Regions from separate parts of the Lactobacillus sp. B4005 genome, predicted to be linked through region 2. Evidence: riboswitches for the same ligand, from Rfam matches in the RefSeq annotation. Region 2 holds a riboswitch; each other region holds the start of a gene.
What was found. Region 2 has a riboswitch for thiamine pyrophosphate ahead of J3U73_RS06925 (ATP-binding cassette domain-containing protein). Riboswitches for the same ligand answer to the same signal wherever they lie in the genome.
Positions count from the first base shown of each region.

Region 1: it holds a riboswitch for thiamine pyrophosphate, as region 2 does, so the genes downstream of both, thiM (hydroxyethylthiazole kinase) here and J3U73_RS06925 (ATP-binding cassette domain-containing protein) in region 2, are expected to answer to the same signal.
Region 3: it holds a riboswitch for thiamine pyrophosphate, as region 2 does, so the genes downstream of both, J3U73_RS00200 (ECF transporter S component) here and J3U73_RS06925 (ATP-binding cassette domain-containing protein) in region 2, are expected to answer to the same signal.

Region 1 is NZ_JAFNOZ010000003.1:64,213-74,168, forward strand. It holds gene J3U73_RS07560 (PTS sugar transporter subunit IIC) at 1-280, shown strand, start outside; gene J3U73_RS07565 (hypothetical protein) at 300-734, shown strand; gene J3U73_RS07570 (class II fructose-bisphosphate aldolase) at 767-1,609, shown strand; gene J3U73_RS07575 (AAA family ATPase) at 1,624-2,232, shown strand; gene J3U73_RS07580 (LytTR family DNA-binding domain-containing protein) at 2,449-2,904, shown strand; gene J3U73_RS07585 (LiaF transmembrane domain-containing protein) at 2,904-3,665, shown strand; gene J3U73_RS07590 (hypothetical protein) at 3,680-4,525, shown strand; gene thiE (thiamine phosphate synthase) at 4,639-5,295, opposite strand; gene thiD (bifunctional hydroxymethylpyrimidine kinase/phosphomethylpyrimidine kinase) at 5,305-6,114, opposite strand; gene thiM (hydroxyethylthiazole kinase) at 6,129-6,917, opposite strand; TPP riboswitch at 6,993-7,094, opposite strand; gene tenA (thiaminase II) at 7,222-7,884, shown strand; gene J3U73_RS07615 (NAD(P)-dependent alcohol dehydrogenase) at 8,620-9,738, shown strand; gene J3U73_RS07620 (FAD-binding protein) at 9,764-9,956, shown strand, end outside.
Region 2 is NZ_JAFNOZ010000002.1:514,633-524,588, reverse strand. It holds gene rlmH (23S rRNA (pseudouridine(1915)-N(3))-methyltransferase RlmH) at 1-105, shown strand, start outside; gene J3U73_RS06940 (LacI family DNA-binding transcriptional regulator) at 193-531, shown strand; gene J3U73_RS06935 (glycoside hydrolase family 32 protein) at 720-2,129, shown strand; gene J3U73_RS06930 (energy-coupling factor transporter transmembrane component T family protein) at 2,184-2,837, opposite strand; gene J3U73_RS06925 (ATP-binding cassette domain-containing protein) at 2,846-4,201, opposite strand; TPP riboswitch at 4,251-4,341, opposite strand; gene J3U73_RS06920 (AraC family transcriptional regulator) at 4,509-5,447, shown strand; gene htpX (zinc metalloprotease HtpX) at 5,505-6,401, opposite strand; gene J3U73_RS06910 (LemA family protein) at 6,418-6,987, opposite strand; gene J3U73_RS06905 (SLC13 family permease) at 7,096-8,196, opposite strand; gene J3U73_RS06900 (iron-sulfur cluster biosynthesis family protein) at 8,408-8,764, shown strand; gene J3U73_RS06895 (hypothetical protein) at 9,047-9,181, shown strand; gene J3U73_RS06890 (hypothetical protein) at 9,304-9,956, shown strand, end outside.
Region 3 is NZ_JAFNOZ010000001.1:14,936-24,891, forward strand. It holds gene hpt (hypoxanthine phosphoribosyltransferase) at 1-407, opposite strand, end outside; gene J3U73_RS00195 (M42 family metallopeptidase) at 635-1,717, shown strand; TPP riboswitch at 1,788-1,879, shown strand; gene J3U73_RS00200 (ECF transporter S component) at 1,925-2,503, shown strand; gene J3U73_RS00205 (hypothetical protein) at 2,762-2,923, opposite strand; gene J3U73_RS00210 (PTS system mannose/fructose/sorbose family transporter subunit IID) at 3,045-3,872, opposite strand; gene J3U73_RS00215 (PTS mannose/fructose/sorbose/N-acetylgalactosamine transporter subunit IIC) at 3,862-4,653, opposite strand; gene J3U73_RS00220 (PTS sugar transporter subunit IIB) at 4,669-5,127, opposite strand; gene J3U73_RS00225 (PTS sugar transporter subunit IIA) at 5,149-5,580, opposite strand; gene J3U73_RS00230 (SIS domain-containing protein) at 5,573-6,643, opposite strand; gene J3U73_RS00235 (MurR/RpiR family transcriptional regulator) at 6,850-7,677, shown strand; gene J3U73_RS00240 (tyrosine-protein phosphatase) at 8,043-8,792, shown strand; gene J3U73_RS00245 (cupin domain-containing protein) at 8,835-9,323, shown strand; gene udk (uridine kinase) at 9,397-9,956, opposite strand, start outside.

The sequences.
Region 1 (9,956 bases), on a different contig from region 2:
ATCACCACTCGTAGGATTGGCAGTTATCTTGCCGGGGATGACCACAAATTTCTTTGCCGGCGGAACAGCCGGGATTTTTGGCAACGCAGTCGGCGGTAAGCGTGGTGCGATTATCGGTGGTATTGTCCATGGTCTGTTCATTACTTTATTGCCCGCTTTATTAGTTGGAACATTGTCGGCAGTCGGCTTTGTGAACGCAACTGCAACAGATGTTGATACAATCACGGCCGCTTTACTCTATTTGTGGGTTATTGCACCAGCATTTCATGCTTTTGGCTAAATAATGGGGGTAATGCAAAATGTCTTTTTTTAGTCGAATTTTTAATACTAATAAGAAAAAAGAGTCGGTTACTGCTAGTAGCCTGCAAAAAAAGGTGCAGCTAACGGATACGGACAAAAAACAGTTAACAACTGACATTACTACTTTAAGTAAGCAGATAGAGCAATCTACAGATGCTAATACTGCTGCAGGTAAAAAAGAAAAAGCAGCAGTTTTAACAAAACTTGGTCAAGATTACCAAAAACTGGGCGCAAATGATAAAGCAATTGCTGCTTATGAGCAAAGCTTACATTGCAATGAAGACTTTGGCCCGGCATTTGACGGATTGCTGCAACTCTATGACGTTAAACGGCAAGAAGCAGCTTATGCCGGCAATAATGATGAGATCCAAAAATGGCTTAATAAAAGTGACGAATTGACGGCGTTATCGAAAAAAATAATGCGGTCAAAATAACGGAAATTAGTAAACAAGTTAAAGGAGAAAAAATGGCTTATCAAACTTTGAAAGAAGTATTAGCTGAAGCGGAAGAATTAGATTTTACGGTTGGTGCGTTTAATGCACATAATCTTGAAATGGTACCAGCAATGATTAAGGCGGCTCATGAAGAAGGTGCGCCAATTATTATTCAAACATCAGTTGGAACTGCCGAAACGGAAGGGATGAGAAATTTTGTGGCAGTCTGCAAGACAATGGCAGAACATGAGGCCGTTGACGTCGTTTTACACCTTGATCATGCGCGTAAATTAGAAGATATTGAAGCGGCGATTGCGGCTGGCTATAGTTCAGTAATGTTTGATGGTTCACTTTTACCATTTAAGGAAAATATTGAAAAAACTAGGCGGGTGGTTGAATATGCACACCAGCGTGGAGTGTCGGTTGAAGGCGAAATTGGAACAATTGGCGGAACCGAAGAAGGCTTTACCGTCAAAGAAGGCAATTATACCCGTCTTGAAGACGCTGTACAGTTTCTTCAAGAATGTGACGTAGATGCCTTAGCCGTTGGTGTTGGTACGCATCACGGTCAATTTCAGTCAAAGACTAAATTAAACTTCCCGTTAATCGAAGAGCTGCATGCTCACCTTAAAAAGCCGATGGTTATTCATGGCGGTACAGGTGTTGCAGAAAGTGACTATCATCGTTTGACCGAAAATGGTATTCGTAAGTTTAATGTCGGAACCGAATTGCTTGTGGCTTGGACTAAAAAGGCAAAGGAAAAGTTAAGCAAAACGGAAGTTAATGAGTCACTGCGAAATAATATGATTCCATGTAATGAGGAAGTTTATCAAATTATTAAGCACAAAATTGCGCTTTTTATGAACCAGAAATAGCAGGTGATGTTTCAGTGCAACACACAATGCTTTTACTAGCTGGCAGTCCTGGAACGGGCAAATCCTATTTGGCCAATTTGATCTGTCACGCTATTCCCAACTTTTTTCATGAGACTTCAATTGATGGTTTTAAAGAACAATTGTATGAAAAATACGGGTTTGATAATGAACAAGAGAAAAAGCAATTGGATGATCAAGCCTACGTACTTTTTTACCAAAAAATAGCGGACCTAATGGCTGAGGGAAAATCTATTATTGCCGATTACCCGTTTTCTTACCGGCAGCACGATAAATTACAACAAGTAGCCAGCCGGTATCAGTACCAAATAATTACCATTACGCTTACCTGTAATTTGAATATTTTATACAAACGGCAACAAAAGCGTGATCTTGATCCGGCCAGGCATCTGGGTTTTATCATGAATCACTATCATGCTGGTGACACTTTATCTGATCGGTCCAAAATGGATATTCACAAGACAAAAACCGAATTTGCCGAGTTTAATCGCAAGCGTGGGTACGCTAATTTCAGACTGGGTAAGACCATATTCCTGGACGTATCCGATTTTGCTAAGGTTGATTATGCTCATGTGATAGCCCAAGTAACAAACTGGCTACAATAACGGTTTTAATTAAGGTCAGTAAAGATTTTAATTTTCAATCTTTTGCACTCATCGTGTTAGCTCTTACTAGCAGTATGAGTGCTTTTTGCGTCCGGCAGTTTAATTCTTTTTGTTTGACCACTTAAGCAAAAAAAGTGACCACTTGAGAAAATAAACTGGCTTTTAAAAATTAATTAGCGTTTAATAAAAATATCAGATGAAAGGCAGGTGAGAATCTTGAAGGTGAAAATTGAGCTTGACCCAGAACAAGAAGAACCGTCAGTGACCATTCATGCACGGGAATTGTCCCCCGAAGTGGAACAAATTTATCGCCAATTGCAAGAATTGGATGGACGACCTGATCAGCTTGAGTGTCATAAAGATGAATTAACCTATTATGTAAATCTAGCGGACATTTTGTTTTTTGAAACTGAGGGGCGGCAGGTAATCGCGCATACGAAAACGGAAGCTTTTACTGTCAATTACAAACTTTATGAATTAGAAAATTTGTTGAGCAGCCAATTTATGAGGATTTCAAAATCAACAATTTTAAATTTAAAACAGATCTATGCGTTAACAAGGTCAATTTCAAATTGTCAGGTTCACTTTCGGGATTCATATAAAACCGTCTATGTATCGCGCCGCTATTATCACAGTTTAAGTGATCGATTAAACGAGAGAAGGTCATCATAATGAGAAAACAAAAAATTAAGGAAATACTTTGGGGCATTGGGTTAGTTGCTGCAGCAGTCTATATTGTTATGAACCAAATGCACCTTTTATCATTTCATTTAGGCTTAGGAACAATTTTTTGGACAGCCGTTTTTGGCATTTTACTGATTAATAGCATTGCTGGTAAAAGCATTTTTGGAATGGTTTTTTCAGTAACATTTTTACTAATTGTTTATGCTGGACCGCTTCATATTACTAAAATTGTCCCGTGGACCTTATTACTGGCTGCATGTTTGGTATATGTTGGCTTATGCCTGATTTTTGCTAAAGGTTGGCGTCGTGATACGCTATTTCGCATTAATCATCACCAGAATAAATATGACCAAATCTGGGAAGATGGTGAGTTTAAAACGACAGGTAATAACTTTTCTTCTAGAAGTAGGGATGAAAACGACCGCAATATTGTCATTAATCAGCGTTTATCTGAGGTCTCACGTTACGTTCATTCACAAAATTTAGAAAGTGTGACGATTAATTCTACTTTAGGTGAAACTAATGTTTATCTTGATTCTGCTAAGGTCGCTGGTGATACGGTGGTCATTAATCTGAATGCTTCAATGAGTGAAGTAGTAATTTATCTGCCATTATCTTGGCGAATAGAAGATCATTTAGCAGCTGTTTTTGGTGAAGTTGAAATCAATGGTACTTCTACCGGCGGTGGTCCTAAAGTGCTTTTGCAGGGATCAAGCAAATTTGGTGAAGTGACGATTAATTATGTTTAATGAGAGTTATCAAAATGAGCAAAGACCTACTTAAAAATGTAGCCGCTGATCGTATGATTAAAGAAATGATGGGTAAATTTTCCCAACATCAACAAAATTACTTTTTAGCGGGAAAAACGATTGGGACCAGCACCTATTGGATTAACGACTTTCATCCGACTGCACTTAATTTTGCTGCTTATCTTTCACCTCAAGTAGCCTTAGCTGAACAAGAACGGTTCTTTCAGCAAATGATCGAAGAACTAGAGCAAGTTGCTCGCAAAATGCAAAAGAAAGCCCTAATTACTTATGATTATGCTCCGCAACTAGTCTTTAATACTCTGGCCAAGGATAATGGCTTTCACTTAATTAGAACCACGGTTATGCCCAAGATGCCTTTATCTTCAGCTTTAGATCAGACCAAAGCTATTAAAATTGCAAGTGATTTTGAGCTGATAAGTCTGACCGCTTTGAAAAAATGTCCAGAACAATTAGCGGAATTAACGCGACAAAGTTATGCCGATTACCAAGAAAATCACCGGGCTAACCCAGTGGCTGATCTTTCTTTAGAAAAGTGGCAAGAAGTTATTTATGCCGATCAGTTGCTAGATGCGCCACTAGTTTTAAGAGTAAAAAATCAGCTTGCTGCCTACTGTTTTACCTTTGAAGATCATCCGCATGAATTAACGTGGGGCTGGATGGGAGCAGTAAAACCAGAACTACTAGATTTTTTACAACAACGGCAATTAAGCTGGGCGCAAGCAAAATATCAGACTTTAACTGGTGAATTTGACTCAACAGATAAGTTGGCAACAAGAACTTACCGTAATTATGCCTTTGAACTGTGTCCGGTCTATGAAACTTATTTAAAAAATGTGTAATAAGAATATTAGGGCTAAAGTAACATGAGATAGTAGTTAATTATTTAAAATTAAATCAATAAAAAACTCCGCTAATAAACGGAGTTTTTGTGTGCTTAAAATAGCGGGCAGCTTTAATGCTGCCAATTAGTGTTTAGCATTGCGGCCACAGTTTCTGCAATATTACTGCTTTGTGCAATCATTGAAATAACAGCGGCGCCGGCAGCTTTAGTGCCAGCAATTTGGGTTAAATCTTTTTCTGTAATACCCCCAATTGCAACAATTGGACGGTCCGTTTGTTGGACCAATTTTGTCAGTCCAGCAATTCCAATTTCTGGATCAGCATCATCTTTAGACTGAGTAGCAAAGATGGGACCACTACCGTAATAATCAATTCCGCTAATATGATCCGCAAGACTTATTTCAGCATTTGTTGAACAAGAATAACCGACAATCATTTTTCCTTGCACATCTTTTATTACCCGGGAAATATCTTCATCGTCTTGTCCAACATGAATTCCTTCGGCACCAGCCTTTTGGGCAAGTTTGACATCATCATCAACGAAGAAAGGAACATGGTATTTTTGGCAAAGTTCATGTAGCTCTTTTGCCATTGGTAAGCGGTCATCTTCGTTTAACGTTGACTTTGGTCCTTTATCACGAAACTGATAAGCAGTGATACCTGCTTTTAAAGCTTCTTCGACCAATTCAGGTAAAGTCTTTCCGGCTGGCAAGTCTTGTGTCCCGCAGACGAAATATGCGGTTAATTGTGTTGCGTTAAATTGAGCCATAATCTCCTCCTAATCTACCTTAACCCAATGATTAAGTGGTCCATGACCGTGACCAACCTGAATCGTTTGTTCAATCGCCTTGGTGACATACTGTTTGCCGATTTTAATTGCTTCACTGAGAGTATGGCCCAGAGCTAATTGAGCAGTAATGGCGGCTGCAAGAGTATCACCAGTGCCGTGAGTCCTGTTAGTGTGCGTCCGTGGACTGCTAACCCAAAAGTCGGTGCCATCTGCTAATAAAGCGTAATCGCGCACAATTTCGGCGTTAGAATGTCCGCCTTTAATAAGCACGTTTTTTACACCCATTTTTTGCAAGCTTCGTGCTAATTGGGGATATTCTTGTTCACTAGTAGCCTTAATTCCGGTAAGAGCTTCTGCTTCAGGCAAGTTAGGCGTAATGAGGTTAGCTAGCGGCAATAGCTCATTTTTAACGGTGGCAATAGCATCTTGGCTAAGAAGAGGCGCTCCGCCTTTAGCCACCATAACTGGGTCGATGGTTACCGGACCAAAGTCATATTTTTGCAGATTAAGAGCTACTTGATGGACGTGCGCTGCATCTCCCAACATCCCCGTTTTACAAGCCTTAATCTTAAAGTCTGAGGCTAATGACGCAAATTGGGCATCGACCATTTCAAGTGGTAATAAAAACGAGTCTTGGACTCCGAGCGTATTTTGGGCAGTCACAGCTACAACCACCGCTGTCCCAAAAACATGTTGCATCTGAAAAGTTTTTAGATCCGCCATAATTCCGGCTCCACCACCGGAATCAGTCCCAGCAATGGTCAAAACTTGGGGAAATGAATTTAGTTCTTCTGTCATTATTGCTAACCTCCTTAATCAAATTTAGCAATAGCTGTAATCTCGGTTTCTTTGACTTTAGCTAAATAATCCATCAAATACATGCTAAATGTGCCAGGACCTACTTCAGGATGATCATTAACGAGCAATTCTCCAGTAGCTGCAAAAACTAGGCAAGCTGTTTGCGCAGCTTCAAAAGAATTATCGCAGACGGCCGCAAAGGCGGCAACAATGCTTGAGAGCATGTCACCTGAACCAACGTGTGCCTGAAATAGCGGGGTACCATTGTAAACATGAGCGATATTTTGACCATCGCTAATCGTGTCTGTTACGCCACTGGCAATAATTGTACAATGCAATTTTTGCGCAGTTTTACGCGTAATTTCGTCAAGATCGCCACTGCCTGAACCCGCATCAATACCTTTGGCATTCCAGGCAAAACCACCTAAAGCGGCAATTTCACCAGCGTTGCCACGAATGATTGTAGCTGGGAAAGCTTCTAGCAATTTTTGTGCGGTTTGCAGGCGGTAATTGACTGCGCCAACGGCAACGGGATCAAGGACAACCGGTTTTTGAGCTTGCGCGGCAAGTAGCCCCATTTCTTTCATTTGCATAATTTGCAATTTAGTCAAAGTCCCGAGGTTAATGGCAATGCTTGATGCCATCTGAAACATTTCTTCGACCTCAGCAATTTCCTTACTCATGATGGGCGAGGCACCCAGCGCATTTAAGCCGTTAGCGACATCTTGAACGGTCACAAAATTGGCGGCATTAAGAACAATTGGATTAGTTTCACGTAATTTAGCTAACAGATCTAGTTTCATAATCTCTCCTTTAAAAATCTCCTGCGCCGATTTTAGGTCAATAAAAAAGCTTTGACATATTTGTGTCAAAGCATAAGTGGATTTTTGACACGTTCCTACGCAAGAATTAGCTTACAGGTTCAAAGGGTCTGGCTATCCGCCATCTCAGCCTTCAAAAAGGCACCCCTCGTGTTATCGGTTTCAATTATAGCGACTTTTGCTGGGCAAGACAATAACTAATTTAACCGAATTGCTGCAGTGACTCGACTAAGGTAAACTAACTACTAAGAAACACGCAACTATTAATTGGGCGAGGGAGATAATAATGACTGAATTTACAGCACAATTGCGTTATGCGGCAAAGGATCTGTGGAAAAAAAGCATGGAGCAGCCCTTTGTTAAAGAGCTGCAAAGTGGCCAATTGCCATTGGCTACTTTTCGGTTTTACTTATTGCAAGACAGGTACTATTTAGCTGAATTTAGCAAAATTCACCGGCTAATGGCAAAGAAAACTACTAGTCAAGAAGTGCAACGATTCTTGCTGGCAGGTGCCCAAGATTTGCAAGAATGTGAAATAACGATGCAACAGCATTTTTTAGCGGAATTAAAAGTCACATCCAATGAGATTAAAGAAACTGACGCAGCACCAACGGCGTATGCCTATGTCAATCATCTGTTTAAAACGCTTGAAAAAGATGGCCTTGCTCCTTGTGTCTGTGCCATTTTGCCTTGCTACTGGCTTTACCAGGAAATTGGTCAAGCATTGGCGCAAACGGGTTCACCGGTTGCACTTTACCAGAAATGGATCGAGACCTATGATAGCGACTGGTATGACGTCAATGTCAGTCGCATGTTAAAGTTGACCAATGACTTAGCTGCTCAAGCTTCAGAACGAGAGCGTGGGCAGATGCAGAAAGCCTTTGTGCGCAGCAGCTATTATGAATGCCGGTTTTGGCAAATGGCGTATGAGCAGGAGCAGTGGCAATAGCTTTTCTGACCTAAAGAATTGTTTTAATTAAAAAAGTAATTTTCAGATTTCGGAACTAATTATTTAGTAAAAAGTCTATATAAACAGTCAATACTTTTATAAAACAATTTTGCTTAACATATTATTTTTAAACTCTACAAATGCAAGCTTTGTTTTGATAAATAATGTGTCAAAGATCTTTTGCTTATTTTTTCTTTAAAATTAGTTGATTTCGACTTTTTGTTTTGACGGTTAGTTTCTCTTACCAGGTTGATATTAGTGCAAATGGCGAAACAAATAAAATTAAGCTAATAAAATTATTTAATGCCTCTAAACTCGTAGCATAATTTTTGTTCAATATTTGTAACTGTGATGAATACCCAAGTTTGCAGCCTAGAATAATGAGTAAATCATGTTTAACACCTATCTTAATATTTTTAACACTGCTATTTAGGGATTGCTAAATTAAACAATTAAACCGTGGTTTGTGCTTAAATCAACATTTTTTGCTTAAATTTTACCCTTTTTCCTAACGAGAAATATATCTCAAATATTAAAATTATATATTCTACTTTTTCTAAAAAATTACTTGCACTTTCATAAAATTCGATTGAAAAGCAATCTTTAATTGAATTTTATAATCAAAATTACTTGTTTAAATTTTTGTAAATTATATTAAAATGTAAGCGGTTATGTGATATAAGTAACATAGTAAAATAGCGAAGCTTAGTATTTTAGAATGAAGAGGTTATTACCATGAAAATCAAAGCAGCCGTTTTAAATAGATCAGATTCTGATTTGAACTTGGAAGAGGTTGTCCTAGATGACCCTAAAAGTAATGAGGTTTTAATAAAGACTGTTGCATCAGGCATATGTCATAGTGATATTGAATTTCAAAATGGTGGGTTTCCAATTCAAATGCCAGTTATTTTGGGCCATGAAGGAGCCGGAATTATTGAAAAGGTTGGAAGAAATGTAACTGATTTCAAAAAAGGCGATCACGTTGTAGTTGGCTTTGCATATGATGGAAATTGTCGATTCTGTAGAAATGGCCTGCCAGGATCATGTGTTAACTTTAACAAATTAAATACTAGTGGTGGACCAATGCTGGATGGTACCTATCGTCTGCATAAGCAGGACGGGCAAGATATAGGTGTATTTTTTGGTCAATCTTCTTTTGGGGACCATATTGTTGCCAATGTAAACAATTTGGTCAAGGTACCGAATGACTTGGATTTACGCTTAGCTGGTCCTTTAGGATGTGGCTATATGACAGGAGCCGGTACAGTTCTTAATGCTATAAAACCTGAAGTCAACTCTAACTTAGCCGTTTTAGGAACCGGTTCTGTAGGTTTAGCTGCAATTATGGGTGCTGCTGTTTCTAATTGTAAACATGTAATCGCAATAGACAAGAACAATATGAGACTAAAAATTTCTAGAGATTTTGGGGCTACTGAAACTATTAATAATACTCAGGAAAACATAATTGATAAAATTAATGAGATTGTAGGTAGCGAAGGTTTGAACTATGTTATTGACACTACTGGTGAACCTGAAGTAATGAAACAAGGTTTGACTGCGCTAACGATAAAGGGACAATTTGCAGTTGTTGCGATGGGAACAAAAACTATTAAAGAGCTTAGTCCGATGATAGACATTCTAGCGGCATCAAAGAGTATTTCTGGCATTATTGAAGGCGACTCGGTTCCACAAGAATTTATTCCTGAAATGATTGATTTGTACCATGCAGGTAGGTTTCCAATTGACAAAATTGTTAAATTTTACAAACCAGAGGAGATTAATCAAGCTATTAAAGCCTCTGTGGAAGGCAGTACGATTAAACCAATTATTGTATTTGATAATCAATATAAATAAAGCATTTGCTTAAGGAGAATTAGCGATGGTAAAAGATGGCTTATATCAAAAAACAGCACCAGGACATAATGGAGATATTAAGGTGTCCGTATCTTTAAGTAGCGGAAAAATTACTGACATAGAGGTAATTGAGCATCAGGAAACGGCACTTCTATCTGATAATGCACTTAATTTAATTCCACAAAAAATACTTGAAAACCAATCAACTGAAGTTGATG
Region 2 (9,956 bases):
AGCTTTGGAAAGCTAACAATGCCTCATCAACTAATGCGAGTGGTTCTAATTGAACAAATTTACCGCTGCTTTATGATTATTAGTGGCAGTCCATACCATAAATAAGACAAATTGGGGCCAAAAAGCTAATTTTTCAGGCTCGATAATTTGCCGAAAAAAGAAGTCAAAATTTAAATTAAGATAGGTTTTAGTATGAAAAGAGTCGGAATTCGTGAAGTCGCTCAGGAGGCTAATGTTTCTACTGCAACAGTATCCCAGGTCTTAAATAATCGGAGATATATTAGCCAAGAAACGCGGGATAAGGTGCAGGCAGCAATGAAAAAGCTGGAATATTATCCTAATAACTTAGCAAGAGCCGTAGATAAGAAAAGAATACATACGGTTGACCTAATTTTCCGTCAAATGTGCATCCCGTTTCATGCGGAATTGATTCAGGACATTGAATACTTACTGTCAAATCAGGGGTATAAAGTTTTATTGTGCAATCGTCTTAATAATCCGGAAAAAGAAATTGCTTGTACTAGCAATTGATCAAAATTTTGGAAAAATACGGCAACCGAGGTAAGCCACGGGAACTTGATGATTGAATTAAACAAATAATTCTTAAGCAAAAAGAGGACAGTTTTTCTGCGCCTCTTTTGTATTGTTTGTATCACATGAAAAAGTCTGTTTTAATGACAGTGATTAAGATATTCCGCTAGATTAGAAAGGAATTTGCAATGGCTGAAGCTGTTAAAGTTACCAATGAGCGCTATCGCCTCAAGTATCATGTTTCTACGCCGGGGGGATGGATGAACGACCCGAATGGCTTTTCGTTTTTTAAAGGCTATTACCACCTTTTTTACCAGTATTATCCCTATTCCGCACAAAAAGGGCCGATGCATTGGGGACATTATCGCAGTCGCGATTTAGTGCACTGGGAAGAGTTACCGATCGCCCTAGCACCAGATGACGAGCAAAATGTTTGTTTTTCAGGTAGTGCGATTGAGAAAGATGGTCGGCTGTATTTGATTTATACAGGGCACCAATATCATGACCTGAATGATCATACGCAGTTTACTGAAACGCAAAATATTGCATATAGCGATGATGGCATTAACTTTAAAAAAGATGCTCATAATCCAATCATTGCTGCTGCTCCAGCTGATAATACGCAGCATTTCCGTGATCCGAAGGTATGGCGTCAAGGCAAGTATTATTACATGATTTTAGGCAGTCAGGCGGCAAATGGCTTAGGACGGGCGTTAACTTACCGCTCTGAAAATTTATTTGACTGGGAATATTTGGGACCAATTGCTAACGCACAAACTAGTGCGCAAGAGGGCTTTATGTGGGAGTGCCCCGATTTATTTACACTAGGAGACCACGACATTTTATTGTGTTCGCCGCAAGGCATCGAATCCGATGGTTTACGCTTTTTAAACGAGTTTCAAACAGGCTATTTTAGTGGCAAAATGGATTATCAGCAGAACATATTTACTCACGGGGCGTTTACAGAATTAGACCATGGACATGATTTTTATGCAGTCCAAACAATGCTTGCCCCAGATCATCGGCGGATTTTAATTGGCTGGATGGATATGTGGAATGCCTACTTCCCGGAACAAGCCGACGGCTGGTCGGGTGCGCTGACAGTTCCGCGGGAATTAAGTTATGCTTCTGGTCATTTGTATATGAAGCCGATTACTGAATTAATGAGTTTGCGAACTGAAAAAATTATGGCTGAAGAGGGAGTGGTAACATCCCTTGAGGTCACGACGCCGGATCCGCAACATTGTGAACTGCTTTTTGAAGCCAATACGTCATCTTGGTCGGGTAATGAAATTAGTTTTACGCTTGAGAGCAAACAGCAAGATTTGGTTTCATTAACTTGGAATAAAAAAACTGGGCAAGTAACGGTTATCCGCGCTGATAAACCTGATGGGGATGATAAACGCTATGGTAATCTCCAGCCTAGCGCAAGCTTAAAACTGCATATCTTCATTGATACGAGTTCGATTGAGTTCTTCTTAAATGATGGTGAATTGGTCTTTTCAGAGCGTTATTATACCGAGAATCAACCGCAAATCTTCTTTAGCGCTGATAAAGGAATTAAGGCAAAAGTCGAAGGTTATACTTTGGCACAATAAACTCTAGCTAAAAAGAGCAGCAGTGGTGGTTAAAACATCACTGCCGCTCTTTTATTATTTTAATGTAAATAAGGCAACGTTAGTGGCTAATAAAAGACCGGCGGCCCATAACCAATCGCTGCGTTTGACGGGAACAGCCACGATGACCGAGCGCTTGGCATCTTCGCGAAAGCCGTGCGATTCCATTCCCTGTGCCAAGTTTTCGGCCGAGTTAAGCGCGACTAGGATAGCCTTAAAATAGAGACCGGGAGACCAAAAACTAAGATAAACGCCACGCATCATTGCCGCTGTGCGAATTTGTTTAACGGCAGTTTGCATGCGTGGAATAATGTTGAGTGCTGCTAGGACCCCGTATGCGAATTTGCTAGGTAAATGAAAATTCTGTTCAAATGAACGTGCCAATTCTTCGGCACTAGTTTTTTGGGCGACACAGCAGATTGTTAGCGTGTAAACGTAGATTCTGCTAGAAAGACTTAAAGCGTTGGTTAAATTAGGCTGAGGTGCAAACCAGTAGAGTGTGGCAAACACGGTAAAGGCCGCAATTAATGGTACGGTAAAAGTTAACAGGAGATTTTTAACTTTCATGTGGCAGTAAAGCAAATAGCACGTGCAAAAGCCGATAATCAGCACATTGGTAATTAGGCTGGTTTTAAAAGATATTTCAACCGAAATAATTAAAGCGACAATGAATTTAAAACTGGGATTCATAACAAGCCTCACTTGTCTACGTATGTTAATTGTTGCTGGTCAAATAAAAGGTGGTAATCGCACCAATCTGCCAAATTAGTTAGTTCATGGCTGATAATCAGAAGTGTCTGCCCCCTTTTTTCCTGGCTTTCGCGCAACAGACCCATTACTTTTTGTGCCGATTGGTGATCTAAACCGCTTAAGGGCTCATCAATTAATAAAACGTCTTGATCAGCAATTAGCATTAATAAAATTTGTAATTTCTTTTGTTGACCGCCCGAAAGTGAGTAGACGACTTGGTCTAGTGTCTGGTCAAGATCAAGGTCTTTCACCTCTTTCGCAATTTTTTGATCGGAATAAAAGTTGCTGGTGCGCATTTTTTTACTTAGGTTAAGTTCATCTTCAACGGAAACGTTAATAAATTGATCACTTGCACTTTGAAATATCTGCCCGACTTGACGCAAATATTTTCGCATGCGCAAGTTGCGAATTTCTTTTTGGCGGTAAGTCAAACTACCAGTGTATGTGAGCATCTTGGTTAGCGCATTGAAAAGCGATGTTTTCCCCACACCATTAGGGCCAGTAATTAAAGTGGCTTTGCCTGCCACAATCTTTAGGTGCTCCTGTTTTAACAGTAACCGGTTCTGCTTAATTAAGGTATTAGTAAGTTCAAAGCAGCTTGTTTCATTAGTTGGTAGGGCAAAAGAATAAAGCTCGTGGTGGTCATTTTGTCGAAGAAGCTGCTTTTTTTCGGCAGTGCTTAAGGCAGTAACCTGGTGACCGGTAAATTTAAACAAACAGTCACAAATACCCTCATAATCGGCTAGAACATGGTCGCTTAGAATAATTGTTTTTCCTAAATCACGAAGATGAGCCAACTTTTTAATTAAAAATTGGCGGGCAACAGGGTCGCAACTGGCAAAAGGCTCATCAAGCAGAAAAAGATCGACATCCATTGCAATTAAAACAGCAAGGGCTACTCGTTGTTGCTCACCGCCAGACATAGTATTGATTTTTTGATCAAGCAGCTGGTCGATCTGGGCAAAAGAAGTTGCTTTTTGCAATCGTTTTGAGTAGTGCTCACGGTCAATTTCCAGGTTTTCAAGTGCAAAAATGATCTCCTCACGCGGTGTTGCCATTGTGAATTGTTCGCCAGCATTTTGAAACATCATTGCACTCTTAAGCCCATTAAGATCGACAGTTCCACTAACTTTACCAGCATATTTAGGATAAAGGCCAGCTAAAATTTTTAATAGCGTCGATTTACCGCAACCTGTTGGCCCGATTAATAAGGAAAATTTGTCCGTCGGGATATTAAGATTAACATCTTGCAAAATAGGCTTTTTTTCATCATATGAAAAAGTAAGGTTTTTAGTTTTCAGCAATTTTTTAACCAATCTAAAAAAGTCGCCATGGCATAAAAGCCAGGCGACGTTAAAATTCAATACTTTTCCCTTCGCTGGCATTATCCATAGCAGGTTCAGTGGGTATATTCTCAGCCAAGATGGCACCCCAATATTTCAGGTCAATTATACATAAAAGCAATTTTCTTGTCTAGTTGCGGCAAATTAGGCTCCCTTAATAGCACTTAAGGCTCAACTTCTATCACAGATGTTAAAAACATATAAATAGCGGCGCTTTTTGCTATATAATAAAATTATGAAAATAAATTACTAATTAGAAGGTGACATCATGGCAGCAGTTAAGCTAGAACAATATTTGGCAAGTGTATTGGATTCAACTAATGCGGATACGAATGAAGTCCGGCTAAAGCCCGGAAACAAGGCCTTTAACCTGTTTAGGGTTTACCTTGAAAATCATAATACGGGTATTCACCGGTACCAAACCAGCAATCCCACAATTTTGTACGAAGCTGAAGGCATGGCAAAAACTAAAATTAACGGACAAAACTTAACTTTAAAAGCGGGTAATTTGCTGTTTTTGCAAGAAAAATGTGGCTATGAGGTCGAAAAACAAGGGAAAAATGATCTTTTGGTCAAATTAGAATTTAGTTCAAAGGTTAATTGCGCGGATTTTTGGGGAGAAAAAGCAACGCTCAATTCACGTGAACAAAAAGTAGCCGAACAGCTTGTTCAGATTCTCAAGACTAAGAGACTATTAAGTTTGCGCTGCTCACAAATGTCGCGACCGAGTCAGTTAATGAAAAAAGTTATTGATGAATATTTAAACCACAATCTTTTTACGCGCAGTATTATTGCCGCAGAATTGCGGATACTCGTGATTACGGCAATTAGAAATCAAGACTTGGAAACAGCGCCAGTTAATCAACATAAGTTTGCGCAAACGGCGTTAGAGCGTTACATTGATGCAAATTATACTGATATTACTTTAAATGAAACAGCAGAACACTTTGGACTCAACCCAAATTACTTTTCCAGTTTAGTTAAGCAAAAAACTGGTAAGAGCTTTGTTGAACATGTTGATGAACGCCGCATGCAGGAGGCACGCAATTTGCTTGCTCGACCTGACATTTCGGTTAAAGAAATCATCGCGCGGGTCGGTTATAACGGTAAATCGTTCTTTTACAAAAAATTTAATGAATATTACCATGAAACGCCGGTACAAATGCGTGCGGAACTGTTTAGACAGGCCAATATCAATTTAAAGTAAGAGCAATATTTTTATTAAAAAAGGAGCGGACTATTTTGCAGAGCGCTCCTTTTTAAGTTACATTTTTTCTAAACGTTTAATTCGGTCACTTGTAGGCGGGTGACTGTCGAATAAGTGGGTAAGACCATGCCGCTTACGTAGCGGATCTTCGATATACATGCCAGCACTACTTGGATCAGCAGCTTTCATGGGGTCAGAACCGTCAATTTTTGTCAAAGCAGAAATCAAACCGTGAGGATTACGGGTCAACTCAACTGAAGAAGCATCTGCTAAATATTCACGGTTGCGTGATAAAGCCATCTGAGCAAGACTGGCACAAATAGGTCCTAAAATAAGTACAAAAATGATCGCCACGATTTTGAAAATAACGACAATAGTATTGCCATTATCGTTATCACTGTCGCGATCATCATCAATCCACCAAATATAGCGACTGGCAATACCTGATAAATATGAAATGACACCAACCAGTACGGCTGCAATAGTGGAAACCAAGATATCATAATTTCTAATATGTGAGATTTCGTGACCTAAAACGCCCTCAAGTTCCTCGCGATTCATCATGTCAAGTAAGCCCTGGGTGACAGCAACCGCAGAATGGTTTGGATCCCGTCCGGTTGCAAAAGCATTAGGACTAGGATCATTGATAATAAAAACGCGTGGCATTGGTACTTTGCCGACTAGCGCCATATCTTGAACAATGTGCCATAAAACGGGGTTATCTTGTTCATGAATTTCTTGAGCATGATTTAGACTCATAACCATATTAGCGGGATTAGGCAAGACAATTAACATGTAAATTGCACTAAAAATAAGCGCAATAATAACCCCTAATAAAGGTCGATTGCCCCAGATAAAACCTAATCCGGCACCAACTAAGGCGAGAATAATGACGAATAAAATCAAGATGCCAGTAGTTTTGCGTTTGTTGCTGGCAATTTGTTGAAATAACATAAAATTGACCTATTGCTTAAAATTTAACTTTAGGTACTTCTTTTTCAGCTTCACTCGTTTGTAAGTAATCAACTTTGCGGAATCCGTGGATATTAGCAACGATATTGGAAGGAAAAGTTAACAACTTTTGATCGTAAAGAGCTGCAGATGAATTGTAAAGTTGCCGTGAATAAGCAATTTTATTTTCAGTGTTGGTTAATTCTTCCTGCAGTTGAGCAAAGTTCTGGTTAGCTTTTAAATCAGGATAATTTTCCGATAAAGCAAAGATTGATCTCAAAGTATCAGAAATTTGGTTAGAAACCTTTAACGTTTGGGCATGATCATCACTTGGAATAGCAGTCAACTGGTTCCGCAATTGAACAACTCTTTCCAGAGTTTCACTTTCATGCTTGGCATAACCCTTAGTAGTTTCAACTAAATTAGGAATCAAATCATTGCGCCGCTTTAATTGCACATCAATCTGGCTCCAAGATTCGTCAGTGTAAACTTTAGCTTTTTGTAAGCCGTTATAGATTGCAATATAAATTGCGATGAGCAGGATAACAATAATCGCAATAATTATTATTAACCAAGTTGAATTTGACATAATTTTTCCTCCTTATGTTTTATTCAATTATAACTGATAAAGTTAAACTTGAGTATTAAAAAAAGCTTTAGCAGCATTTGCAGGTAAAGCTTTAATAATTATTAAGTTTTATAGTAGTATCAATGCCCAGCCAATTAGTGTCAAGATGATTAAACCGGCGTATTGCATTAATAGCCATTTTTTGAAAAATTCACTGCGGGAAACAGTTGCATTTTGAGTAAAAGTTTTTAAAACAAGCATATTGGCCATAGAACCAATTGGTGAACCGAAGCCACCGATATTTGATCCCAAAAAGAGGGCTTTGGCAAATGTGGTAAACTTGCCGACTAAAATGGTTGCTGGAACGTTGCTAATGATTTGACTAGAGATAATAGAAGTAAAGTAGGTAGATGTCTCAGAGTTGACCATGGTGTGAATCAGGGTAACAATCATTGGAATCTGCTGGATATCGCTAATAAAGATAAAGAAGCAAGTAAAGGTTAGCAGCAAGGCGTAGTCGATTTTTAACAAAATGCGCGGATTAATTATTAAAGCTAAAACAGCTGCTACAATCATTGGGATTGCAACGTTAATAACTTTGAAAACACCCAAAAAGAATAAAGCAAAAACTGCGGTAGTGATCACAGTTGGGCGTACGCTGATATTAATCTGTTTGACGTCCTGAACGGGAATTTTTTTCTGGGGGATAAAGTGAAAAATGATGAAAGTAATCACAACAGCTGCAAGCAGGTATGGCAGTGACCATGAGAAAAATTCTAATGCAGTGACGGAATATTTGCTAACAAGAAAAATGTTATGTGGGTTACCCCACGGAGTAAATGCGGCCCCGATATTGGCTCCCATTCCGATTAAGGTAACTGGTAGAATTTGCGGTAAATCGCATCTTTTAGCAATGTTTAAATATAAGGGAATTAATGTAAGCGCTGTTATGTCATTACCCAAAAACATCCCAGAAATAATCGCCAGTAGCGTAAACAGGATATTGAGCTTGCGCATGTTATCAGCAATACTAGTTAATTTGTAAGCTAGTACATCGAGAACATGCAGGTAAGCATAAATTTGAATAATAATTAACATCGCGGCGACAGAAAAGATTGTGTGTAAGTTAATATCCGCCAGCCGAGGTCTAGCAAAGAAAAGACTGATTACCGTCACCACAACGGTAATTTGCAGAATTTTATCGCTAAAGATCTTTTTTAAGACGGTCATAAAATGTCCCCTTTCACAAGTTACAATCATCTATAGTTGCTATATCCATTTTGAGCTTTTTTTCCTGTATACGCAATATAAATATTTGGATAGAAAAAAAACCATAAAATAAATAGCGGATAAAAAGGGCCCATAAACATAACTTTTGACTTCTGAACTTGTTCCACCCTATACTTGAGGAAACAGGCATTGATTAGGAGGAATTTTTATTATGAGTAATTCAGAAACAGTTAATGTTAATATTAAATCTGCTGCTGCAGATAAAGTAAAAAACCAAGTTGAGGACGGTCAAATTGTTTTGCTATCTTTGAATGATGGTTCAAACAAATACTCTGATGTTGGCGGTTCTTGTGCTGCTGGCTCACGTTTCCAATTTGTAATTTTGGATAAACAGGATCCTGATTTCTCAATTGAAGTTGAAAACAATGCTGGTCTTAAGATTTACACTAGTCCTGCTGAAATGCAATATCTTGGCAATGACCTAGTTGTTGATGTGAAAAATGCAGCAATGAGCTTGTCAGATGATAGTGGTGTTATTGACGGCGCAATGACAATAAATAAACATTAAAAAGTATAGTTATAGTATTTAAATCCATTGTTGGAGACAATCAGTTTTGATTGTCTTTTTTTTGGAGAAAATTCTTTAGTTAATTAGATCAGCTAATATTTTATATACATTAATATAAAATATTTATAAAAAATATAGAAAGCGCTTGCTAAAAATAATATATAATGTATTATAAAAATATGGCGATGTTATAAAATGATTTATGCTAAGATTCATGTTATTCATGGGCTTCTAATTCTCAATTATTTTAAATTTATATTTAGAGCAAAGGAGAAGAAAGCTATGAATAAAAAGAAATTGAATAAAGTCATTTCTGCTGTAACTATGTCTGCCGCTTTATTAACAGTAGGGCCAGTTTCTTATAAGGGGAACAAATATCGTAGTACAGCGAAAAACTGCATATGCAGAATACCATAAGATACCTCCAACAGGCTTGTCTTATTGGTGGAATACTTATTAAATTTTATACGTAACTTCATATTAACCCTGATAGGTGTAGTTGGTTATTAACTGCACCTATTTTTTATAGGAGGTTCCTGATGAAAAAGATAGTTTCTGGCTGTTTAATGGTTGTCACAGTCCTCACTTACCTGATGATTATTAGCTTTTATCAAGTAAAAGATTATGACCAAATAGTTCGGATGGGACAGACAAAATCTTCATACCAAATTTATCTAAAAGACAGCCAAATAACTCCTAGTGATCAACTGGCCTTTTTTAAAAACTTGGCCAAGCAAGATGGCGTATCAATTATTTTAACAACAAATAGTCTGAATAACATAGTTGAAAAATCTGTCATTGTCAATCCACATTCTTTTCCCAAAACTTCCTTTCGGCTCAAGCAAATAGATTTGGCCGACAAGAAGAGCTTTTATGCTAGTTATAATACAAAAAAATTGACACAAAAGGGTACAATTCCGGTTTTTGCTAAAAACAATAAAGTAATTTTACAAAGTATGGATAGGTATTTTCAAAAAAAGCAAATAGTTGATGGCGTGTATACCATTATCCCTGGAAAATCAAGTAAAAAAGCTGTTCTTAAGAAGTTGACTCGTTTTTATGGTGTTTCCCGGGCGCAGTTACTAAAGCCAACTATTGGGAATAAGTTTGAATATTTTACGAAGAACATTCTTATTTTAGGATTTCTCTTGGTGTTGACTATTTTAGTCTTTCTTTTAGTTAATACCTATTA
Region 3 (9,956 bases), on a different contig from region 2:
TTATTCAGTAACACGCAGCATTTAACGTTTTTAGCGCCGCGTTTTTGGAGCAAATCCTTCATATATTTCAAGGTTAATCCGGTATCAATGATATCTTCAACGATTAAAACATCACGATCTTTGACATCTGTAGCCAAATCGGAAATGATTTTCACTTCGCCTGAAGATTCAAAACCATCACCGTAACTAGAAACGTCCATAAAATCAATTTCTTCTTTGACGTTCATTTCACGTACCAGGTCAGTTAAAAAGAAAATTGCACCCTTTAATGCACCTATAACTAATGGCTTTTTACCAGCATAGTCTTCAGTTAATTGCTTACCCAATTTGACACACATCAGGTGAATATCATCTTCGGTAAACAATTTATGATCAATAATATTATCAATATTGTCGTTTTTCGGCATTTATTTACCTTTCACTTAAAACTCAAAATTCCTAATAAAATTGATTATATCATTTTTATCGGGAAAAAGGAGCTTGTTTTGAACTTTTTTAGCCATTTTTTACCGAAATTACGGACAAAATTATCAAATTTGCCAAAAGCAGTAGGATTTTTTCAGAAATAGCTTAAATAATTGTTTTTTGCTACAATGAAATTTAAAGTTTAATAAGCGAAAGGTCAATTACAACGATGGAAAAAGAACAAGAAATAAAAATGCTCAAAGCTTTTTCGGATGCTAATTCAACTTCCGGCTTTGAAGGAGAGTTTATCAAATTATTCACTGACACAGTAAAAGATATTGCCGATATAAAAGTTGATGGTATGCTCAACGTTTATGCTGCTAAAAAAGAAAATCAAACTGGTCAGCCAATTATCCAGCTTGATGCCCATTCTGATGCTGTTGGTTTTATAACTCAGGCAGTTAGACCAAACGGAATGATTAAATTTGTTCCGCTTGGCGGCTGGGTTAAATATAATATTCCAGCTTTACGGGTAAAAATTAGAAACCGTGACGGTAAATATGTTCCTGGCGTAGTAGCAACTAAGCCACCGCACTTCATGACTAAAGAAGAACGTGACAATGTACCGGAAGTAGAAAATATGTCAGTTGATGTTGGTTCTAGTTCTCGTGAAGAAACAATTAATGATTATAAAATTGATACTGGTTGTCCCATTTTTGTTGACGTCAAGTGCGAATACAATGAAAAAACCGGTCTTTTCTTCGGTAAGGATTTTGATGACCGGTTTGGTGCAGCTGCAATGGCTGATGTTTTGGATAATCTCAACGGCGAAAAGACTGACTGTAACGTTGTAGCCGCACTTTCGAGTCAAGAAGAAGTCGGCTTACGAGGAGCGTACGTAACAGCTAGAAGTATTAAGCCAGACCTAGGGATTGTGCTTGAATCATGTCCAGCAGATGATACATTTACTCCAAAATGGCTTTCTCAAACAGGCTTAAAGCGTGGACCAATGCTGCGTGATATGGATACCTCATTTTTGCCTAATCCAAAATTCCAACAATACGCATGTGAATTAGCGGATAAAAACAATATTCCATATACTCGTTCGGTTCGGACCGGTGGCGGACAAGATGGTGCGGCAATTTACTATGAAAATGGTGCGCCAACTATTGTTATCGGAATTCCAGTGCGTTACGAGCATTCGGCATACTGCTTCAGCGCATATCAAGACTTTAAGGCCTCAGTTGACTTAACTTGTGCAATTATCCGTGATTTGACTAAAGAAAAGTTGGCTAGTTTTAGTCAGTTTTGATTAAATTGCTAGTTAATTGAATAATTTAAAATGTCTTCTTGATATTGTGTTATAATAGGCAAAAAGATAAGAAAGTCACTAGGGGTGCCACATTTAGCTGAGAAATACCCTCCGAACCTGAACAGGACAATACCTGCGTTAGGGAAGTGTTATTAAGTATATTAGAGTACTCCTACTGACTTAGAATGTTAGTTAGGAGTATTTTTTATGTTTACAAGATCATCAAAATGGAACGTTAAAGCAATTATCCTGATTGCTTTAATTGGAATTATTATGGGAGTAATCTATACTTACGGGTTTAATTGGGCTTACAATTTAATTAAGTTATTACTGCTTCCGACTGGCTTTGCTCCGGTAACAGATACTGTTTTTTCTGGATTATGGCTAATGGCAGCTCCCTTAGCGATGTATTTCGTGCCAACGGTTGGTTCAGGAACAATTGGTGAAACATTGGCAGCAGTTGTCGAAATGGCTATTGGCGGCCAATGGGGTGCAGTAACAATTTTGTCTGGTGTGATTCAAGGAGCAACTAATGAAATTGGCTTTTTTCCGCAAAAAAGTCGGTATCAAGCATTTTCTTGGCAAAGTGTACTAACAGGGGCCTTTTTTGCCGGCCTTGGTAGTTTTATTCCAACGTATTTTTTGTACGGCTGGAGTAAGTATAGCATCCAACTGCAAGTTATCATGTTTATTACTTGTATACTCTCTGCGCTTGTCTTTGACGGCGTTTTGGTAAAATTGATTACTAACTTATTTGATCAGGCCTTAAAACCAAAAATTGCTTAAATTATTGAGCTTTGAAAAAGCTATTTACTTAGACCAATAAAAACGTTGAATTTACAGATACAACGTTTTTATTTGTATATATTACAGTATTTCATCTAAGCGAGCATTCAAATCCAAATGGATCTAAAACTTTTTTTGCTTATAAAAATCATGCGCATAGTTGTGCCTAAGAGGGTAGACAAAAGTTAAAAATGATCTAAGATTAATGCTTATGACCATGAATTTAAAGAAATATTGGCACATGCGCAGTCCGAGTAATCAACTTTGGTGGGAAGAAAATAGTAAAAAGCAGACAAAACTATTTTTGAAGTGAACCCTAAAATTAGGACACTTTATATTAGCTGCAAACTTAGGACCAACTTGATAATCATGCCAAAGATGATAGATTTCAATTTTATCTTGCTTAGATAATTTAGCCATAAAATAACCCCCAAATTTGTCCTAAATTTGGGGGGTCACTTCACAATTTTCAGTGTCTTGTCTGTTTCTTTTTTGTTTAAAGAGCTAGTCTTTCCTGGACTCTTAGTAATTTATCTAAATATTAGCCGAGTAATTTGAAATATGCACCAGCTATACTTAGTAATAGCATGATTAACATAATCCATAAGGGATTCAGTTTTTTCTTTAGTAACCAATAAGTTAATCCGAATACTAACAGTACAGGAATACCTGGGAAAATTCCGTTAAGTAATGATTGAACTGTAGATCCACCCGTTTTTGTTGAACCAACTTTAAAAACGAAATTTACTTTTACCATGTCCATTGTCATTGCACCAACTACAATCATTCCCACAATTGAAGCATACTTGGTAAGTTTACTCATTAGTCCGGATTGTTCAACTTCCGAAATAACATTGGTGCCTAAGCCATACCCTAAAAAAGTACCATAATATCTAAAAAGATAATGCACTGTATTAAAAATCAAAAAGAAAAGAATTGGTCCTAATATATTTCCCTGTAATGCTAGTGGGATGCTTACCCCTGTAGCAATTACTCTAATTGTTCCCCAAAAAAAGCTATCTCCTATTCCACTAAGCGGTCCCATTAGAGCAGTTTTAACGTTTGAAATCGAGCTTTCATCAAAATCTGATTTTAAGGAGTTTTCTTCCTCCATTGCTGCAGCAATTCCCATAGGAAACGTCGAAATATATTGTGTAACGTTATACAATTCCAGATGTCTCTTCATAGCATTAGAAAAGTCTTTTTTCTGTGGATAAAGCTTTTTTAGTAATGGCATCAATGCCCAAGCAAAGCCAACATTTGCCATTCGCTCATAGTTCCATGAATGGTTTAATGGTATGCTACGCCAAAAAATCTTTTGTAAATCAGTTTTTTTAACTTTTCTTTTGTATTCAGGTCTAAAACTCATCAAATCCATCACCATTCTTTCCTGAATTATTTAAAAGCTTTCTATCTGTATCTTCTTTATCAGGGATATAAAGAAGCATGAAGGCAACGATGATAAATGAAAAAATAGCCACTTCAGTTACTGTAAATTTGGTAAATGCAATCACAAAAAAGCCTAAAAAGAAGAACAAAAAATTCTTTTTATTAATAATCATTTTTAATAGCATAGCAAATCCAAGTGCTGGTAAAATGCCAGCGGCAATGTTCATACCCGTTTGGACAAACTCTGGGATAAAGTTGAGCATTTTCTCTACTGCACCAGAACCAAAGTAAAATGCTAAAGGAATAAAAATCAGTCCTGGCCAGCTTTGAATCCAACCTGAAATTAGCATATCGATAGTAAACTTTCTGGTGTTAGCTTCGGCAGCATCTCGATCACACTTATGAATGAAAATAAGCATCACAGGTTGACCTAAAGCTGTGTTTAAGGCTAACATTAGGGTTGCAATTGGAATCCCCATTGTTAGAGCTGCTCCAACGCTTGCATTACTTTGTATTGCCAGTGCTACACCTAAAATTGTGCCTGCAACAGGATCTGGTGGATTATATGCTCCAACTGAAATTGATCCCAACATCGCCAGTTCTAAAGTTGCACCCATAATTACCCCTGAAGTCAAATCGCCCATGGCTAGACCAACCAATGGACCAAGAATTATCGGCCTTTGAATATAACTTGTACCTAAGAACCATTCACTATATCCTAAAAATGATAGTAAAAAAATTAAAAAAGTTTTTAAAATCAAGTTAATGCCTCCTATTTATTTAAATGAATGCTTTGTATCATCAGGAATCATTTGTGCAAAAACATTTACTCCGTGATTAACCATTTCTTGAATAAGAGCAGCTTCTTGATCATTAAGGTAGACGCTGTTACTAAATTTTGTTGTGTTCTTTCTAAAAGATACATTGCCTAAATTTAGTTCTTTGAAATTAGTACAATTGATTATTTTTTCTGCAATGGCAACTGTTTCGCATACAATAAGTAATGAGTATTTATCTGTAACACCACTTCTTAATTGTTCTATTGCTTCAGATGTCGTTTTAGCGACTACTTTTACTCCGCTAGGTTTCGCTAGTGCAATTGTTTGCTTTCGCATCTTATCTTTTTTTAACGTATCACTAACCAATAAAATCGCATCAATATTTAAGTTTGATGTCCATGAAACAGCAACTTGACCATGTAGCAAGCGATAATCTACTCTGATCAATTTGATCATAATAATCTTTTCCTTTCATAATTAAAATTCATCCAAATTATTTACCACTTTTTTCTTACTTAGTTCATTACAATAAATAATTCCATTTTTAGATTCGGTAATAGCCTTTTTTATCTCATTCTCTATGTTATTTCCTTTCACATTTGTAATTAAAGATAAAACTAAAGGAAGATTTATCCCAGTTATTAGATGAATGCGACAATCATTTGCAAGAATTTTCATAATGTGATTATTAACGCTACCACCAAATAAATCTGTAAGGATTATGATGCCATCAACATTTAACTGAGCCAAATAAGTATCAATTATTTGGTCAAAATTTTTACAATTTGTGGTATAAGCAGAAAAATAAGCAATATTTTTCTGTTTACCCGCAATAAATTCGATTGTTTTTTTGAATCCCGCAGCTAATTCACTATGTGTAGCAATTACAATTTCAATTTTTTTATACATCTTTTAGCACACCCTGACTGCCCATCTTTTGATGAAAAGCTGGATCTTTAGGAATACTTGGATCAATACCGCTGATTTCTGGTACCAAGGCGGCGATGACTTGAAAAACAATTGGATAAATGAAGGTTTCAAACTGTGGTAGAATGTCTAAACCATAGCTAAAAATTTTATCCTCACTCGGTCCATTACCTCTAACAAGATAAATTTTTTCGGTCCATTCGCCCAAGATCTTAACAAGAAGATTAATCTTAGGCTCAGTACCATCGTCAATGAAAAATAAGGTTGACTGATTATTAACCGCATTGTAAATACCATGAATAAACTCATTAAATTCATATCCTGTTATTGGCAGACGACAAGTTTCTAAAATTTTTAAAGTAGATTCTAATACGTCACCATATAAAGCGGCTGGGCCACTTAATCTAATATCATGTGCTCCAGAAAATTCATTCTTGTGACTGTTAACCCAATTGATCGCTTTATTTAAAGCAATTGGAAATTGATTAAGAGTAGCGTTTAAATCTTTTAAATCATTTTCAAACTGATTATTTGTAATTGTTCCATTCTGTAAACCAATATATTCGGCTAACAAGAGTAGGTTTAACTTGGTTGCATAATATCCTTTGGTTTTGGGACCCACAGTTTCTTTACCAATGTCAACTGTCAATATTTCATCAGCAATTGTATTGATGTAAGCTTGGGAATCGCCAGACATTGTAGCAATCAGACACCCATATTTTTTTGCTAAATTCATCGCATTAAAAGTGGTTAAACTTCCACCTTCTTGCGATATGCCAATAAATAAGGTATGGGCATTATCTGGATTAGTTTCAAAAATTTCTTTTGTTAACTTAAAAGGATAGTATGCTTCTACAGGAATACCACTTTTTTCCCGCATCTTTTGTTGCATCTGTTCTCCAGAGTGGTAACTTGTTCCTGAGCCAGTAATAAATATTTTCGTAATATTATGAGAAACAGTTTCTTCGAATAAATCTTTACTACAATCAATTAATTTTACTAATTGTTCCGGTGTTTCTTTTAAGTTTGTAATAATTCCATTCATTAGCAATTAATCCTTCTATTTAAAACTACATGTTAAAAATGTGAATATCCACATAAGTTTTTTAGAACGTTCATATTTACTTTATAATATTATTAATGCTTATGAAAGCGTTTTTGTAAAATTGAAATTTTGTTTTACAATTATTTGTAAAGACACTACTATAACCGAAACTTTGTTACGGTGAAATAATGGAATAGGTGCATAATATGAAAACATTAGAAAACTTAATAGATATTAAAAATACTACTTTTAATGAAGAGGAAATTATTAAGTATATTATTGCTAACCCAGAAAAAGTGATTAATATGTCAATTTATAGCTTGGCTAAAAAAACTCATACTTCAACTTCTTCGATTATTAGACTATGTAAAAAGTGCCAATATAAAGGCTTCAAGGATTTCAAAATTGAACTTATTCAAAGTATTGATAAAGAAATCAATAATATTACAAATATTGACGTTAATATGCCTTTTAAGCAAAATGATTCAGATTATATTATTGCGAAAAAAATTAGTCAGCTTTCTATTGAAACTGTAAAAGCAACATATGATTTATTATCTCCTCAAAAGTTAAACTCAACAGTTGATCAGCTAATAAATGCTGCTAATGTTTTTGCAATTGGATTTGGTGATAATTATCTTCGCTTAAGCGATTTTAAAACCAAGTTACTATTAATAAACTTTTTTATTAAAATGACAGAATTAGAGGACGATCAAATCAGATTAACTAATCTATCAAATAATAGTGATGCTGCAATTATTGTGTCTTATAGTGGAAAGACTGCAAAAGTAATTAATTGTGCAAAAAGATTTTATACCAATCAGACTCCTATCATCGCAATCACTAGCGATAGTCATAGTCCCTTAGCTCTACTAGCAAGCCAAATTTTTTTAATTCCAAATAAGGAAAATATTGACCTAAGCTTTTCCAATTTTTCATCACATGTTTCAATAGAATACATACTTAATACGATTTATTCGTGTATTTTTAAGCGCAACTTTACAGCTAATTGTAAATATACACGCAAAGGTTAATTTGCTTGAACTACAAAAGTGTTTGGAAAAGACTATTCTGATAGACTAAAAAAAGTTGAATTTGCTAGTTCAACTTTTTTGTATATATTACAGTATTTCAAAACCTAGACCGAAACAGTTTTTCAAAGCATTAGCATACGCAAGATTGATGTTGGTCATTTGAAGAATGTGTTTGGAATGCGCCGAGTTCAATTAAGAGGGCAGGCATAAGTTAAAAAAGGTTGTTTTTTTGCGTTTTTTTTATAAAAAAGACTAAGAAACACAAATTAGTTTGCGAAAATCATGGACGTAGAATTCAATAAAAATTATAATATTCCTTTATGAAAACCAAAAAGTTTTAATAAATAATAAGTTTAAGGAGAATTATGACTACAGAGATAACAAATTGGCGTTCATTAGGTGGCTATGTTAGTTCAGATGGAAGAAAGGTTAAAGAAGGGCTGCTTTTTCGTTGTGGTCAACTATTTGATTTAACCGAAGAACAAAAAGATCGTGTTCAGAACTACTACAAAATAAAGCGACTGGTTGATTTTCGCGGTGATGAGGAAAGACAAGAATACCCAGACTATCTTTGGTCAGAATTAGACTATGAAATTATTGATGTGCTAAAAGATGTTGGCACAACAAATCAGGCTAGTGTTGATGAAATTGTTTCGGCCAATAGCAGTGTTGAACAAGATATGCTGAAAACCTATGAAGAATTGGCAATGGCAGAATCTGCTAAGCAAGGCTATCACGACTTTTTGCTAACGTTAATGACCGATCCAGTTCCAGTTGCCTTTCATTGCTTTGCTGGTAAGGATCGAACAGGGGTAGCTGCAGCCTTGATTTTAAAGAGCTTGGATGTTAGTGAGGAGCAGATTTTTACCGACTACTTAAAAACAATTTCTGCTCGTAAAAAAGCTAACAAAGAAATATTAGAATACTTAAAAGATAAGATGGATCCTAATAACCTCAACGATGTAGCAATTGCGTTAACTGTTGAACGCCAATACCTGGAAAGATACTTTTCAACCGTTAAAAAGCACTACGGTGATTTTGATCACTACTTTACTGACGGCTTGAAACTGCCACAAGATTTTAAAGAGCAAATGCAAAAGAATTACTTGGTTTAACTTAATGAAGTTGACTGATTGAGCGTGAAGAGAGCAAAAATTATGAACCGAGAAGATTATATTAAAAGTTTGAGCCTTGAGCCTCACCAAGAAGGAGGCTGGTTCCGTCAAATATATACTAGTGATGAGCAGTTCTTTGCTCAGGATAGCCAAGCAGATAGATTTTACTACACTTCAATTTATTTCTTACTTGATGATCAGAGCTGTTCCCATTTTCACCGCTTAAACCATGATGAACTATGGTATTATCATGACGGCACGGCGATTACAATCTACTGCATTGCTCCAGATGGTCATTATTATGCTATAAAATTAGGTAAAAGAATTGATCACGGAGAAGTCTTGCAATTTAAGGTTCCAAAAAACACCATCTTTGCCTCAGAAGTCACGGAACCAGATAGTTTCTGTCTAGTTAGCTGCATGGTTTCTCCCGGCTTTGACTATCATGATTTTGAAATGCCCCACAAACAAGATTTGTTAAAACAATATCCAGATTATGCTGAAGTAATTAAACGGCTAGCAAATGATTAAAATGAATAAGAAAACGCCAAATTCTAAAGCTAGAATTTGGCGTTTTTTGATGCTAATTTGGTTTATCAGTTTTTTATCTAATATTTTCGCTTAAAACAGAGTGTACCTTAGTGGTGAGCATGTCGATGGCGACATTATTTTCGCCGCCTTCAGGGATGATGATGTCTGCATAGCGTTTGGTTGGTTCAATAAATTGGTGATACATTGGCTTAACTGTATCTAAATATTGTTCAATGACCGAATCAATCGATCTGCCTCGTTCCTTAATGTCACGCTCTAATCGTCTGATAAAACGAATATCATCATCCGTATCAACGTAAACTTTAATATCCATTAAATTACGAATCTCTTCACTTGCTAAAACTAATATTCCCTCAAGAATAATAATATCGGCGGGCTCGATATGGATGGTTTCTTTGCTTCTTGTGTGTTCTTTGAAGTCGTAAACGGGCATTTCAATTGGCTCGTATTGTAATAACCGATTTAATTGCTCCTCTAAAAGGGGAATATCAAAAGCATCAGGGTGGTCATAATTGATATTCTGTCTGATGTTCATCGGAATACCAGTATTATCTTTGTAATATGAATCTTGCGTCATAATTAAGACGTGTTCATTTTCCTGCATTTGGTCAA